Regions from separate parts of the Agrobacterium sp. NPDC090273 genome, predicted to be linked through region 2. Evidence: predicted binding sites of a transcription regulator. Region 2 holds the regulator's gene; each other region holds the start of a gene.
The links. Region 2 encodes PhoB, which activates phosphate uptake and scavenging genes when phosphate is short. Its sites were predicted from a motif close to TGTCATNNANCTGTCAT; they were not measured.

Region 1 (5,314 bases), on a different contig from region 2:
TCAACGCGTCGATTTCCTCGCGCATCTTCATGGAGCCGATTTCGGCGGTAATGGCGCTGCCAGAACGACCGGCAATCATGATCGCGGTCAGGAGAACGCCGATTTCGCGCAATTGCAGAATGCCGACGAGATCGACAACGAAGACTTCCGCGCCAAAATAGCGAAGCTGGAACGCGCCCTGCTGCGCGATGATCGCGCCGATCAGGAACGACATCAGCACGATGATCGGCACGGCGCGCACGCCCATGTGATCGATCTGGTTGACGATGGCCGCAGGCGATACGCCGCGTCCGCGCCCGAGTTTCATCTGCGCACCGCGCACCGCGGAGCCGAGAATATACATGCCGGCCAGAAAATCCGCACCGCTCTGGATCACCGCTTCGCCAACGGGTGCGAAGATGCGTTCTGCCCAGCCGCGCTTTTCAACCGGTTCGCTTGGCTGCGGCGGCTGATCGGGCAACTGGCCGATGAGGTCTTCGACACGGCTGTTGCCGTCGAGCTTGACGGTGGCGCCGCGCGCCTCAAGCTCCTGCCGCAAGCGGTGAATGATCCAGGCGCCCGTCGTATCGATGGCGTCGACGCCGGAGAGGTCGATATCGATTGCACCGCCCGGCGCACTCTTGCCGATCTTCTCCACAGCCTCGAAGACATGCGCCAGATCGCTGTTTCGCCAGGAGCCGGTCAGCGCGTAGCGAACACCCTCGCCGTGGACATTGTTGTCCTCGGAGATTGCGGCCGGGTTCGCCTGTTGCCGTCTGTCCTGTTCTTGCATAATGCTCCGAGCGAATGCAGCCTTCATGAGAATCTTAAAGGTTTCATAACGTTTTGACCTTTGACAGGCCACAGTGACGGCTGACAATTCGTAATAAATTTGGCGTCATCCCCTTCTTGTCGCTTATTCGGAAGTGAAAAATCATGCCCCGTTACCTCCAAGCCACAACCGAACGCTTTCCCGTTGCAGGAAGCTTCACCATCTCGCGCGGCAGCCGGACTCACGCCGACGTCGTAACGTGCACGATCCGCGACGGTTCCGTCACCGGTCGCGGCGAATGTGTTCCCTACCCGCGTTACGGCGAGAGCATTGAAGGCGTGATCGCCGATATCGAAGAAATGGCCGACGCCGTTTCCAATGGCCTGACACGTGCCGAACTGCAAAAGGCGATGAAGCCGGGCGCCGCCCGCAATGCGGTGGATTGTGCCTTGTGGGACCTCGAAGCCAAGACATCCGGAAAAAGCGTTGCCGATCTTGTGCTTGGCGCCGCCGCAAAACCGCTGGTCACCGCCTACACGATTTCCCTTGGCGAACCTGAGACGATGGCGGCCAAGGCGGCGGAAAATGCCGCCCGCCCGTTGTTGAAGATCAAGACCGGCACGGAGAGCGATGAAGCGCGCCTGCGTGCCGTACGCGCCGCAGCCCCCGACGCCCGCATCATCATCGACGCCAATGAAGGCTGGAATGACGGCAATATCGAATATTACCTGCGGCTGGCCGCGGAGTTGAAGATTTCGCTGATCGAACAGCCGCTTCCCGCCGACAAGGATGATATTCTCGCCCGCATCGAGCACCCTGTCCTGATCTGCGCCGACGAAAGCGTGCATTCCACCAGGGATCTGGAAGGTCTGCGCAATCGCTACGACGCAATCAACATCAAACTCGACAAGACGGGCGGACTGACGGAAGCGTTGGCGATGAAGGCGGAGGCGGATCGGCTGGGCTACACCGTCATGGTTGGCTGCATGCTCGGCACCTCGCTCGGCATGGCGCCTGCGATCTTCGCCGCACAGGACACGGCCTTTGCCGATGTCGACGGCCCCCTGCTTCTTGCAGAGGATCGCCAACCCGGCCTCATCTACGAGGGATCGCTGGTCTACCCGCCCAAACCGGAACTGTGGGGCTGACCATTCACACCATAAAAAAGGGCGCGGATTTTACACCGCGCCCTTTTTATATGAAGTCCGTGAGCTCAGGCGGCCCGTCTGCCGATCAGGCCCGGCAGGTTGACCGGCTCCATCTCGTCGGAGGCGCCCTCGGAGGCAACGTCGCTTGCCTGCATCCAGGTGATCAGTTCGAAGCTGCCATCCATGTTTTCGGCAATCGCCGTGCAGCTTTCCACCCAGTCACCGGTGTTGATGTAGCGGATGCCATCCATGTCTTCCATCACCGCATGGTGAATATGGCCACAGATCACGCCATCCACATTGTTACGGCGCGCTTCGTCGGCAACAACGCGTTGAAACTCGCCGATGAAGTTGACGGCGTGTTTGACCTGCAGCTTTGCCCAAGCCGAGAACGACCAGTAAGGCAGGCCGATACGCCGACGCACGGCTGCAATGCCGATGTTGAGCGCGATGGCCGCGTCATAGGCCCAGTCACCGAGATAGGCGAGAAGCCTTGCATTGCGCACCACCACATCGAATTCATCGCCGTGGATAACGAGGTATTTCTTGCCATCCGCCGCTTCGTGGATCATCCGCTCGGCCACTTCGATGCCGCCGAAATGCGTGCCGGGAAACTCTCGCAGGAATTCGTCATGGTTGCCTGGGATGTAAACGATGCGCGTACCCTTGCGCGCCTTGCGCAACAATTTCTGCACGACGTCGTTGCAGCCCTGCGGCCAGTACCAGCTGCGCCGCAAGCGCCAGCCGTCGATGATGTCACCGACGAGTATCAGCGTCTCGGCCTCGTGATGTTTCAGGAAGTCGAGCAGGAAATCCGTCTTGGCGGCTTTTGAGCCAAGATGGACGTCCGAAATGAAAAGCGTTCTGAACTGTCTGGGTTCACTGTGACCGGCCACGGAATTCATCCCCCTGTTCGGCTGCGTCTTCTGCGACTTTCATGCCTCTCAGAACCAGACTCGTGTTTCAGCAAAATGACAGACAGGCTTTTTTGTGACAATTCCGGCCGCGTACCTCACGAAAATGCGAATAACCCGTGCCCCGAATTTGCATGACGGAGCGGCAAATAACGGCTGTACGCACAGGCTGTTTGTTGTATGCAGGTGCCTACCAAGACAAAACAGATACGACGGTGAAAAGCATGACGTCTCAAGATAAGAACAAAACGCCCGCCACCACGGCAAAGGCCGACATTGAAGAACAGGCGCTCTTTTTTCACCGCTATCCGCGTCCAGGCAAGCTGGAAATCCAGGCGACCAAGCCGCTCGGCAACCAGCGCGATCTCGCGCTCGCTTATTCGCCGGGCGTTGCCGCACCCTGCCTCGCCATTCACGAAAACCCGGAAACCGCTGCCGATTACACGGCCCGCGCCAATCTGGTTGCGGTGATCTCGAACGGCACGGCCGTTCTCGGTCTCGGCAACATCGGCCCGCTGGCGTCGAAGCCGGTCATGGAAGGCAAGGCCGTTCTGTTCAAGAAATTCGCCGGCATCGACGTGTTCGACATCGAAATCGACGCGCCCGGTATCAACGACATGGTCTCGACCATTTCAGCACTGGAGCCGACCTTCGGCGGCATCAACCTTGAAGACATCAAGGCGCCGGAATGTTTCGAGGTAGAGCGTCAGCTTCGAGAAAAGATGAACATCCCGGTGTTCCACGACGACCAGCACGGCACGGCCATCATCGTTGCGGCAGCCGTCACCAACGCGCTGGAACTGACCGGAAAGTCACTGTCGAGCGTCAAGATCGTCGCCTCCGGCGCCGGTGCGGCCGCCCTCGCCTGCCTTAACCTTCTCGTTTCCATGGGTGCAAAGAAGGAAAACATCTGGGTCCACGACATTGAAGGCCTCGTCTATGACGGCCGCAACACGTTGATGGACGAGTGGAAGGAAGTTTACGCCCAGAAGAGCGACAAGCGCGTGCTTGCCGAAACCATTGATGGCGCAGACGTGTTCCTCGGCCTTTCGGCTGCAGGCGTGCTGAAGCCGGAACTGCTGGAGCGCATGGCGGAAAACCCGCTGATCCTGGCGCTTGCCAACCCGAACCCGGAAATCATGCCCGAGGCTGCCCGCGCTGCCCGGCCGGACGCGATGATCTGCACTGGCCGTTCGGACTTCCCGAACCAGGTCAACAACGTTCTCTGCTTCCCGTACATCTTCCGCGGCGCGCTGGATTGCGGCGCCACGACGATCAACGAAGAGATGAAGATGGCCGCCGTCGAGGCCATCGCAGCGCTGGCGCGTGAAGAAGTCTCCGAAGTTGCCGCCAAGGCCTATAGCGGCGATACGCCGGTCTTTGGCCCGAACTACCTCATCCCGTCGCCATTCGATCCGCGCCTGATCCTGCGCATCGCGCCCGCTGTTGCCCGTGCCGCGGCCGCAAGCGGTGTCGCCGCGCGTCCGATCACCGATTTCGAAGCCTATCTCGACCAGTTGAACCGCTTCGTCTGGCGTTCTGGCTTCATCATGAAGCCGATCTTCAACACGGCCAAGGTCGCGGAAAAGAAGCGCATCATCTTCGCGGAAGGCGAAGACGAACGCGTCCTGCGTGCCGCACAGGTTCTTCTCGAAGAAGGCACCGGCGTTCCGATCCTGATCGGCCGTCCGCAGATCATCGAAACGCGCCTGAAGCGTTTTGGCCTGCGTATCCGTCCGCACACCGACTTTGCCGTCGTGAACCCGGAAGACGATCCGCGTTACCGCGAATATGTCGACGACTATTTTGCCCTCGTTGGCCGTGTCGGCATCAACCCGGAAGCGGCGCGTACCATCGTTCGTACCAACAGCACGGTCATCGGCGCGCTCTCGGTAAAGCGTGGTGAAGCAGACGCCCTGATCTGCGGCCTTGAAGGCCGTTACGACCGCCACCTGCGGGACGTCAACCAGATCATCGGCAAGCAGGAAGGCGTCCGCTCCTTCGCTGGTCTCAGCCTGCTCATCACCCAGCAGGGCGCGCTGTTCCTGACGGATACCTTCGTCAATTACGAGCCGACCTCGGAAGAAGTGGCCGAAATGGCGGTACTTGCCGCCAAGGAAATCCGTCGTTTCGGCATTACGCCGAAGATCGCGCTCGCCAGCCATTCGAACTTCGGTTCGCGTGATTCAGAAAGCGCGCGCAAGATGCGCCGTGCGCTGCAGATCATCCAGAACGTGGCACCGGAACTGGAAGTGGACGGCGAAATGCAGGGTGGTTCCGCGCTTTCGGAAGCACTGCGCAAGCGCGCCATGCCGAACAGCGCACTGACGGGCGAGGCCAACCTTCTGGTCTTCCCGAACCTCGATGCCGCCAACATCACGCTCGGTGTGACCCGCACGCTGACCGAAGGTCTACATGTCGGCCCGATCCTGCTCGGCACGGCTCTGCCGGCCCATATCCTGTCGCCGTCGGTCACCTCGCGCGGCGTCGTCAACATGGCG
Region 2 (5,314 bases):
GGCAGAAGGCGCACCACGTTGTCGCCCGCAGGCACGCCGAGCAGATGCTCTGCTCGCATCGCCTGCAGCAATTCGCCTGATGGTACGCGCGCCTTGATGCCGAGAAGCAAACCTTCGCCACGGATTTCCTCGATCACGTCGGGGAAGCGATCCTTGAGCGAAGCAAGCCCCTGACGGAACACCAGCGCGACATCACGCACTCGTTCAAGGAAGCCGTCCGCAAGAACAACGTCCAGTACGGCATTGCCGACGGCCATGGCGAGCGGATTGCCGCCATAGGTCGTGCCGTGCACGCCTGCGGTCATGCCGGAAGCCGCATCAGCCGTCGCAAGGCAAGCGCCGAGCGGGAAGCCGCCCCCAATACCCTTTGCAACAGCCATGATGTCAGGCGCAACGCCAGTCCACTCGTACGCAAACAGTTTGCCGGTACGTCCAACACCCGTCTGAACCTCATCAAAGATCAGCAGCATGCCGTGTTCGTTGCAGAGATCACGAAGCGTCTGCAGGAATTCCTTGCTGGGCGCGCGAATGCCGCCCTCACCCTGGATCGGTTCGATCAGCAGGGCTGCCGTCTCATTGGTGATAACGGCTTTCAAGGCCTCGAGATCACCGAACGGTACCTGATCGAAACCTTCAACCTTGGGGCCGAAACCTTCGAGATATTTCTGCTGCCCGCCTGCAGCGATTGTTGCCAGCGTCCGGCCGTGGAACGCACCTTCAAAGGTGACGATGCGGAACTTTTCCGGGTGGCCCTTGGAGTAGTGATAACGGCGTGCAGTCTTGATGGCACATTCCAGCGCCTCAGCACCGGAGTTGGTGAAGAACACCTTGTCAGCAAATGTTGCTTCGGTCAGGCGCTTTGCGAGCTTTTCCTGTCCGGGCACTTCATAAAGGTTGGAAACGTGCCAGACCTTTTCAGCCTGCGTCTTGATAGCCTCGACGAGATGCGGATGCGCATGCCCCAAGGAATTGACAGCAACACCGGCCGCAAAATCGAGATATCGCTCGCCGCTTTCCGTGAACAGCCAGACGCCCTCACCGCGTTCGAAACGCAGCGGCGCTCTTGAAAACGTATCAAACAATGGCGCGTTGGCTTCGGCCATGGCTGCATCACTCCTTGCGCAAATGCGCTTTCATATCGTTGTCAATAGGTGGACAAGGTTATCCCTTGCCTGAAAATCAAAAATGCCGCCTTGCGGCGGCTGGGGCACTATTGTCACTTCAACTGCCGATGTCAACAAAAGTCCTCATTTTCCGGCGTTCCCAAGTCATAGTGGGAACACGTGACCGAACCACAAGGTGTTGCCTTTCGGACTCTCCTGAACAGCAAGTTGGGGAAAACCGGAAAATCGATTCCAGATGATTCCCGCGACTCTTGCCACGGAGTCAGCCTCACACTAGGTTAATCGTCAATTACTAGACTGCATTGCGGCGGAACTAGTCACCAAAAATCCGGCGGAATTGACACTCGGAGTGCGCTCGCGAGATGGAGAAGGATTCTGCCGAAATAGACGCGACGAGCGGAGAAGCGGCATGAACTGGACGGATGAACGAGTCGAAAAACTCAAGAAACTTTGGTCCGAGGGCCTCAGTGCCAGCCAGATAGCGGCACAGTTGGGTGGTGTAAGCCGTAACGCCGTTATCGGCAAGGTTCACCGTCTCAATCTTCCGGGCCGCGCCAAGGCTGGCGGAACCGTGACATCGGCGCGCTCTGCACCGAAGCGTACGGCACCAGCGGCACCTCGTACGGCAACCTACACCGCCCGCGTCAACACCACGCCGGTTCGGACCGTGGCACGCGCCAGCGTTGCGACAGCCCTTCACGAAGAGATGGATATCGAGACCGCTCAGGTGCTCGAATACGTTCCTTCGCGCGATATCGTTACGCCGGCCTCGCGCCGCCTGACGCTGACGGAATTGACCGAGCGCACCTGCAAGTGGCCGGTTGGCGACCCGCTGAAGGACGACTTCCATTTCTGTGGCTGCGAAGCCCTGGAATCTTCGCCCTACTGCAAGTTCCATGCGAAGCTCGCCTACCAGCCTGTCAGCGAACGCCGCAAGGCATAAGCGGAACAACACGGAATAAAAAAACGGGCCTTACGGCCCGTTTTTCGTTTAGGGTATGTGATGTTGGATTATGCCGCTTCCATGGAATAACCGGCGCCACGGACCGTGCGGATGACATCCTGCATGTTCGAAAAATTGAGCGCCTTGCGCAGACGGCCAACGTGGACGTCAACGGTCCGTTCGTCCACATAGATATCGTGACCCCAGACGCCATCCAGCAACTGCGAACGGGAGAAAACACGACCCGGCGATGTCATCAGGAATTCCAGAAGACGGAACTCGGTCGGTCCCAGGCGCACTTCACGCGTCTTACGATGCACGCGGTGCGTTTCCCGATCCAGTTCGATGTCGCCGCATTTCAGGACTGACGACAAAACCTCTGGGCGGGCGCGACGCAGCATCGCCTTGACGCGTGCCATCAGTTCCGGCGTGGAGAAGGGTTTCACCACATAGTCATCCGCGCCTGTGGCGAGACCGCGAACGCGTTCGCTTTCTTCGCCACGCGCTGTCAGCATGATGATCGGCAAACGTTCGGTTTCCGCCCGCATCCTCAACCGGCGGCACAGTTCGATACCGGAGACGCCAGGCAACATCCAGTCCAGGATCAGGAGGTCGGGAACCCGCTCCTGCAATCTGATCTCGGCCTCATCGCCACGCGGTATCGTGTCGACGTCGTAACCCTCAGCCTCAAGATTGTAACGAAGCAGAACGCTCAGCGCCTCTTCATCTTCAACAACTGCAATCTTCGGTACCATACTGAACTCCGCAGGTCTGCCGGTCTGTTACTCGGTCACGGAACCGAGAGTGTTGGAACTATCGTCCTTCGGACGCTCACCTTCCGGCTGGCTGCCGGTGGTCATGTAGTAGATCGTCTCGGCGATATTGGTCGCATGGTCGCCGATACGTTCGATGTTCTTGGCGCAGAACAGAAGATGCGTGCAGGTCGTGATGTTGCGCGGATCTTCCATCATGTAGGTCAGCAGCTCGCGGAAGAGCGAGGTGTACATCGCGTCGATTTCTTCATCGCGTTCGCGGATGGCCTGCGCCTTCTCAGCCGAACGTGTCGAATAAACATCGAGAACTTCCTTGAGCTGCACGAGGGCAAGCTCGGAGAGATGTTCGAGGCCGCGAGCCAGCTTGCGTGGAACACCGGTTCCTGCAACGGCAATCACGCGCTTGGCGGTGTTTTTGCCGAGATCGCCGACGCGCTCAAGATCCGCCGCAATGCGCAGCGTACCGATGATTTCGCGCAGGTCGGCAGCCATTGGCTGGCGCTTGGCGATGGTGACGATGGCCTTGTCGCCGATTTCACGCTCGGCGTGGTCAAGGATCGCGTCGTCGGAAATCACCTTCTGCGCCAATGCCGCATCGGAATTGACAAGGGCGCGAACGGCGTCCGCGCACATCTGCTCCGCCAGGCCGCCCATTTCGGCAATCCGGCGGCTGAGGAATTTCAACTCGTCGTCGTAAACCGACATGATATGCGAATGCGTCGTTGTCTGTGTCATGATCTCGTCCCTGGGCTTTGCCTTCCGTTTTCACCTGCTGATGGCGGGTGGCAGAACGGAGGCGCCAAACTTGTTCGGTTTCTCTGAGGCGCTGAGCGGGCAATCAGCCGAAGCGGCCCATGATGTAGTCCTGCGTGCGCTGGTCATCCGGGTTGGTGAACATCTTGTCCGTTTCGTTCTCCTCGACCAGATGGCCAAGATGGAACATCGCGGTGCGCTGCGAGACGCGAGCGGCCTGCTGCATGGAGTGGGTTACGATCACGATCGTGAAGTTGGCACGCAGCTCATGGATCAGTTCCTCGACCTTGGCGGTAGCGATCGGGTCGAGGGCCGAGCAAGGCTCGTCCATGAGGATCACTTCCGGGGACACGGCAACTGCGCGTGCGATGCAAAGGCGCTGCTGCTGACCGCCGGACAGACCCGTACCGGATTCATGCAGACGATCCTTCACCTCATTCCACAGACCGGCCTTCTGCAGGCTGGACTCGATGATCTGGTCCATATCCGCCTTGTTACGGGCGAGGCCATGGATACGCGGACCGTAAGCAATGTTTTCGTAGATCGACTTCGGGAACGGGTTCGGCTTCTGGAACACCATGCCGACACGAGCACGCAGTTCCACCACGTCGATTGCCGGATCGTAGATATCATCCGTATCGAGCGTGATCTTGCCGGTGACCTTACAGCCATCGATCGTATCATTCATGCGGTTCAGGGTACGCAGGAAGGTGGATTTGCCGCAACCGGACGGACCAATAAGCGCAGTAACGGTATTTTCGCGGACATTCAGGTTCACGTCGTAAAGCGCGCGCTTTTCGCCGTAAAAAACCGAAACGTCCTTGCCAATCATCTTGTACGAAACTTCATTCATTTTCTTGTCCAGCGCCTTTTCAACTGCTGCTTCCGACAACATGTTCATAGCTTTCTAGCTCCCTTTACCAGCGCCGTTCGAAGCGGCGACGCAACAGGATTGCGCCAACATTCATGACGATGAGGAACAGGAGCAGGATGATGATAGCGCCAGATGTTCTTTCGACAAAGGCACGCTCTGCTTCGTTCGCCCACATGTAAATCTGTACCGGCAGTGCCGTCGAAGGATCGAGCGGCGTCGTCGGGTAGTTCGCAACGAAGGCCACCATGCCGATCAAAAGCAGCGGCGCCGTTTCGCCAAGGGCGTGTGCGAGGCCGATGATCGTGCCGGTCAGAATGCCAGGCATGGCAAGCGGCAGCACGTGGTGGAAGATCGTCTGCATCTTCGATGCGCCAAGACCAAGGGCAGCGGCGCGAATGGACGGTGGCACAGCCTTGAGGGCAGCGCGGGTCGCGATAATGATGGTTGGCAGCGTCATCAATGTCAGGACGAGACCGCCGACCAGCGAGGCCGAGCGCGGAAAGCCCATGAAGTTGATGAAGACCGAGAGACCAAGCAGACCATAAACGATCGAAGGAACAGCCGCGAGGTTGTTGATGTTCACCTCGATAAGATCCGTCAGGCGGTTTTTCGGTGCAAACTCCTCGAGATAGATCGAGGCTGCAACGCCAATCGGCAACGACAGCACGAGAACGATCATCATCATGTAGAAAGAGCCGATCAGCGCCACGCCGACGCCGGCAGCTTCCGGACGGCTCGACGCGCCGTTGACGAAGATGCCCGTGTTGAAATGCTTGGCAAGCTGGCCGCTCTCAACGAGCTGGTTCATCCAGCCAAGCTGCTGGTTCGAAACGCGGCGGTTGTTTTC
Region 3 (5,314 bases), on a different contig from region 2:
CGCGCTGCGATCGAAACAGACTGAATGACACCAGATCGTTTGTCCGCTTCGCCGCCGTCTTCATTGCCTATACCGTCGTTCAAAACCCAATCTCTCCCACTGCATCTCGGCATCCCCGCGCCATTTCATATTGGCCCGACCTGAGCATTACATCGCTGTCATGCCAGAATCCCGACGTTTGCGGCAATGCTCTTTTCTTACCCGTTCTCCTGCCTGTTGCCAATTTGGCACAAAAGCACCATCACACAACAATGTTCACATTATGGAATGCATTCCCTATTGCGGAATATCATCGCACGAGTTACCGAACATGAGTTTTCAACTCCAGTTTTGAGATCTTTTATGACATCGCGCCCCATCCTTCGTTTTTCGAGCAGCGTCAGCATCCTGACACTCGCACTCCTGACCGCCTCTCCCGCACGATCGCAGGACGCGACGAACCAGAACGAGGACGCCACAGTTCTGAAACCGATCATCATCACCGGGGAAAAGGTGGCACGTGATCTGAAGAGCACAGCCTCCTCGGTTGCGATCAAATCAGCGCGAGAAATCGAGAAGGAGAAGACAGGAAACGCGACCGTTTCGGAGGTTATTGCGGACACCGCCAACGTGGTCTTCCCCGACAATGTCAGTGCCCCGATCATTCGCGGACAGGACACACAGGGACCGAACACCGGTGCTACGGCCTTCTTCGCCGGCACTGTTCCGCGCGCAACAATCAATGTCGACGGCCACTATCTCGGCTACAATGAATTCATTTACGGTGCGACATCCGCGTGGGATGTCGAAAGCATCGAAGTCTTCCGCGGGCCACAGACGACATCGCAAGGCGCCAATGCGATCGCTGGCGCGATCGTCGTCAACACCAAGGACCCGACGTTCACGCCAGAGGGCGCCTACCAGGCCGAATTGGGCAGCTACCACACCAAGCGCGCATCGCTCGCACTCTCTGGTCCCATCGTTGGCGAGGACCTGGCTGCCCGTATCGCGATTGATTACTCGGGGCGCGATACATTCATCGACTACATCAATTCCGGATTTGCCAGCAAAGGCACAGATCAGGATTTCATGGAATTCAACGCTCGGCTGAAGTTCCTTTGGGAGCCTTCCGAGATCCCGGGGCTCAGCACCAAGCTCACGCTTTCGCACAGCAACGCCAACCGCCCCAGCCAGGAAGCGGCATCGGTCCCGTTCGATGCGCTGAACCACACGACAACAACAATGCCGAGCTGGAGACAACGAACCGACACAGCTATCTTCGACATCAGCTACGATTTTGAGAATGGTGTGAAGGTGTTTAACCAGACGCAATTCACGGATTCGAACGCCAAGCGCCGGGTCGGTGTGGTGAATAATGGTGACGCAGATGTGGATCAGACCAATGTGTCGGAAGAAGTCCGCGTCACATTCGGCGAGCAGGATGACACACTAAGCGGTGTCGTCGGCATCTTCTACAACCACACACAGGCCGACGAGGCGCTCTACCTCGCTTATAATGGCAAGACGACCTCGACCTTCGATGACCAGAAGGACAATCTTGGTCTTTTCACCGAAATGACCTATCGCCTTAGCGATCAGTGGTCCTTGACGGGTGGCCTGCGTTACCAGCGCGATCAAATTCAACGAAGCGGCACCTCTGTCTATGCGGCAAACCCCGTCGATTTCGATACGACCTTCTCCGCAGTCCTGCCGAAAGCATCGATTGCCTACGCCGTCACGGACGACTGGACCGTCGGTGCTCTCGTCAGCCGCGGATACAACCCCGGTGGTGTTTCTCTCAACATCTCTGCGCAGAAATGGATGGAGTTCAAAGAGGAGAAGCTCTGGAACTACGAGCTATTCACCCGTGCGAACCTCCTTGACGACCGGCTGACGCTGACTGGCAATCTGTTCTACATGGACATGAAAAACGCCCAATATAACATTCCTGTCCAGGTGACTTCGACGCTGACCCAGTCTTACACGATCAACGCAGAGGAGGCGCACGCCTACGGTCTCGAGATTGGCGGCGACTATCGGGTTCTCGATAATCTGACATTCAAGGCGAACGCCGGTCTGCTCAAGACCGAAATCGAACGGATGTCCAGCAACACGACTTACGAAGGCAACGAATTCGCCAAATCACCGGGCTATATGGTCAGCTTCGGCGCGAGCTGGGATGTGACCGACAAGTTCAACGTATCAGGTCAGGTTCGCCATCTCGATGGCTATTATTCCGACATTGGGAACACGAAAGCCTATGTCATCGAGCCCTATACAATTGCCGATGTCCGTGCGAGCTATCAGTTCCGTGAGGGGCTCGAAGTCTATGGCTACGTCAAGAATGTCTTCGACGAACGCGCGCCGACATACATGCAGCAGAACCGCGGCATCGGCGGACTGGAGGCAAGCATGACCGCGCCACGCGTGTTCGGTATCGGCGTCAAAGGTTCGTTCTAATTTGCGACTTCAAGGCCGGCCGCTTGGTTGCAAGCCGGCCTTGAGTTTGAATTTCACCGGCCGGCGATGGTTCGGCTGTTTCCTGACTATCACCCGTCGATAAGATGGCCGTCGAGAATGTCGATGCCGAAGAGCGTTCCCGCAAACATCAGGAACAGCACGATCGTCTGCTTGCCCAGCGAGCCTCTCAGGAACCGGAAGGCAACTTCCGTATAGATCGCCTGCGCAAGGCGCTTTTTATAGGTCGTGTTCAGCCGCGGAAACCATGCCCGGACAGGAAGAAACGTCTTGTCGCCAATACCGTCGATCAACACGAGCGTATTGCTTTTTTCATCCAGCACAATGTTCTTCAAATGGACGTCGGCGGCGACGACGCCGCTTTTTACGAACCAGTCCAAAAACTCGTTGAGTGCTACGTCAGTCTTCGCATCGTAACGACCGGTCTCCAGCGTCTGGTCCAGTGTCATCGCCAATGATCCGTTTTTTTGGGTGACTGGCTGCACGACAAGGCCCGTTCCCTTGTCGGTTTGCACCAACCCGGCAAAGCGTTGAAGATGGCGCGCCGTCCGCATGCCCTCCCTCGAAGCCCTTTCGTATTCATGTAATTCGCGTCGCAAGGGGATCATGGTCTTATAAAATCGGCGCAGCGCCGCCAACAGTTTCACCCGTTGAAAATACCGCCGTGGCGGCGGTTCCTTGGCCTGGACTTTGACAATGAGATCCGTACCGGGAAGCGCATAAAGTTCGCGTGACATGCCTTTGGCGATTGGCTTGTCAGCGAGCTTCACCGAAGACGCCAAGATTCCTTGTCCACCCACGATTATCGACATGATCACCTCCACCCGTCACAAAACTTTCACATTCCGTATACGGCAGGTTGTACTGCAGAAAAAGCCCGCGAACGACGATACAGTCGGGAGATCGGCAGCCAATCACGCCTTCGTTACCTCTGTAACATGCGCTCGCATGCAGTTCTCCTGCGGTTTGGCTGTTGGTATCATCGGCAAAACCATATCCTGCAACATGCCGGGAATTGACAACAAGACAACCATCGGACACGTTGACAGTATGAGTGCATTGACTGATTGGTTGTCAGAAAGTAGCCCGATCAGTCGCAAAAATGCGGCTGAAGCGGTATTCGAAGAGCTGCGTTCTGCGATAATTTCCGGCCGTATCGAAGTTGGCAGGCGCCTGCCATCTGAAGCTCATCTCGCGTCGAAATACGGTGTCAGTCGTCCGGTTATTCGTGAAGCCCTCCGATCACTTCAGACGTTAGGGATGACACAGACGCGGACAGGAAGTGGCACGTTCGTGACGACAGCCACGCCATCAACCGATCTGAGTTATAGCGGTTATTCTGCACGAGATCTGATCGAAGCGCGCCCGTTCATCGAGGTTCCTGCCGCTGGCTGGGCCGCCTTGCGCCGCACGACAGAGCAATCCACGCGCCTCCTAAAACTCTGCGATGATATGGAGAAGGAAGAAGACCCGCTTCGCTGGGTCAGGCTCGATTCCGATTTCCACATGCTCCTGGCAGAAGCGTCCGGCAATGCCGTGTTTTCCAAAATTGTCATGGATGCACGCGATGCACTCATGCAGCAGTCCGAACTGGTCAACCTGATGGCCAGTCGCCGTGTGGCATCCAACCTCGAACATCGACAGATTGCAACAGCGGTCGATGCTGGCTCGCAAGACGACGCCTCGCGAGCCATGGAGCTTCACCTCGGTCAGGTGAAGCTGGCAGTCACCGAGATTATCGGCGCAGTTCAGCCGGATCGCTGACCGGTTTTTGGACATTCGCCAGAACTTCCGGACGCAGCGCTTTATCCAGCTGTTCGGCAGTCAGGTGCCCCCGTTCAAGCACCACCTCGACAATGGTTCGGCCGGTCTCCAGCGCTTCTCGTGCAACCTGGGTCGCCGCATAATAGCCGATCAGCGGGTTGAGTGCGGTCGCCAGACCGAGCGATTGCTCCAGGCGCAGAGCCATGATGCCCGGATTGGCCGTGATGCCATCGACACATCGCTCCGCAAGGATGCGGCAGGCCGCTTCAAGATGGGCGATACTGTCGCTGAGCGAGCGTACGATCACCGGCTCAAAGGCGTTGAGCTGCAACTGGCCGGCTTCGGCAGCCATGGTGATGGTGATGTCATTGCCAATGACGGAGAAGGCGACCTGATTGACAACCTCCGGGATCACCGGATTGACCTTGCCCGGCATGATGCTTGAACCCGCCTGCATGGCCGGAAGATTGATCTCTCCGATACCGGCGCGCGGTCCCGAGGATAACAAGCGCAGATCGTTACAGGTCTTCGACAACTTGACCGCAACTCGCTTTAAAACCCCAGACAGATGCACGAATGCGCCAGGATCCTGCGTGGCCTCGATCAGGTCGGCAGCAGTAGTCAGCGGCCGTCCGGTCAGCCGCGAAAGGTGTTTGCACGCCAGTGCGGCATATCCTACAGGAGCATTGAGGCCGGTACCGATCGCGGTCGCGCCAAGGTTGATTTCATGCAGTAAGGTCGCAGATTCAAGCAATCGCGCGCGGTCTTCTCCAAGCATAACCGCAAAGACGCGGAATTCCTGGCCGAGCGTCATCGGAACCGCGTCCTGCAATTGGGTACGTCCAACCTTCAGAATTGGATCGAACTCCCTTGCCTTTCGCTCGAATGCTCCCTGCAATAACTCCATCGACACTGCCAGCGTGTCGATAGCTTCGATCGTCCCGACGTTGATGGCGGTCGGATAAGCGTCATTCGTCGACTGACTGAGATTGACGTGATCATTGGGATGCAGGTGCGCGTAGTCACCCTTTGCATGGCCCAAAAGTTCGAGAGCGCGGTTGGCAATCACTTCATTGGCATTCATGTTCGTGGA

Region 1: a site for PhoB is predicted at 2,860-2,876, ahead of ACIQT8_RS01865 (UDP-2,3-diacylglucosamine diphosphatase). Genes of this name have one in related genera too.
Region 3: a site for PhoB is predicted at 3,283-3,299, ahead of ACIQT8_RS21250 (YrbL family protein). Genes of this name have one in related genera too.

Annotation. Positions count from the first base shown of each region.
Region 1 is NZ_JBIVYN010000001.1:383,383-388,696, reverse strand. It holds gene ACIQT8_RS01875 (ABC transporter permease) at 1-772, opposite strand, end outside; gene dgcA (N-acetyl-D-Glu racemase DgcA) at 916-1,899, shown strand; gene ACIQT8_RS01865 (UDP-2,3-diacylglucosamine diphosphatase) at 1,965-2,804, opposite strand; gene ACIQT8_RS01860 (NADP-dependent malic enzyme) at 3,038-5,314, shown strand, end outside.
Region 2 is NZ_JBIVYN010000005.1:81,150-86,463, forward strand. It holds gene ACIQT8_RS14710 (aspartate aminotransferase family protein) at 1-1,103, opposite strand, end outside; gene ACIQT8_RS14715 (GcrA family cell cycle regulator) at 1,534-2,067, shown strand; gene phoB (phosphate regulon transcriptional regulator PhoB) at 2,136-2,822, opposite strand; gene phoU (phosphate signaling complex protein PhoU) at 2,850-3,575, opposite strand; gene pstB (phosphate ABC transporter ATP-binding protein PstB) at 3,679-4,494, opposite strand; gene pstA (phosphate ABC transporter permease PstA) at 4,511-5,314, opposite strand, start outside.
Region 3 is NZ_JBIVYN010000009.1:61,628-66,941, reverse strand. It holds gene ACIQT8_RS21260 (IclR family transcriptional regulator) at 1-83, opposite strand, end outside; gene ACIQT8_RS21255 (TonB-dependent receptor) at 343-2,439, shown strand; gene ACIQT8_RS21250 (YrbL family protein) at 2,529-3,269, opposite strand; gene ACIQT8_RS21245 (FadR/GntR family transcriptional regulator) at 3,508-4,221, shown strand; gene ACIQT8_RS21240 (aspartate ammonia-lyase) at 4,193-5,314, opposite strand, start outside.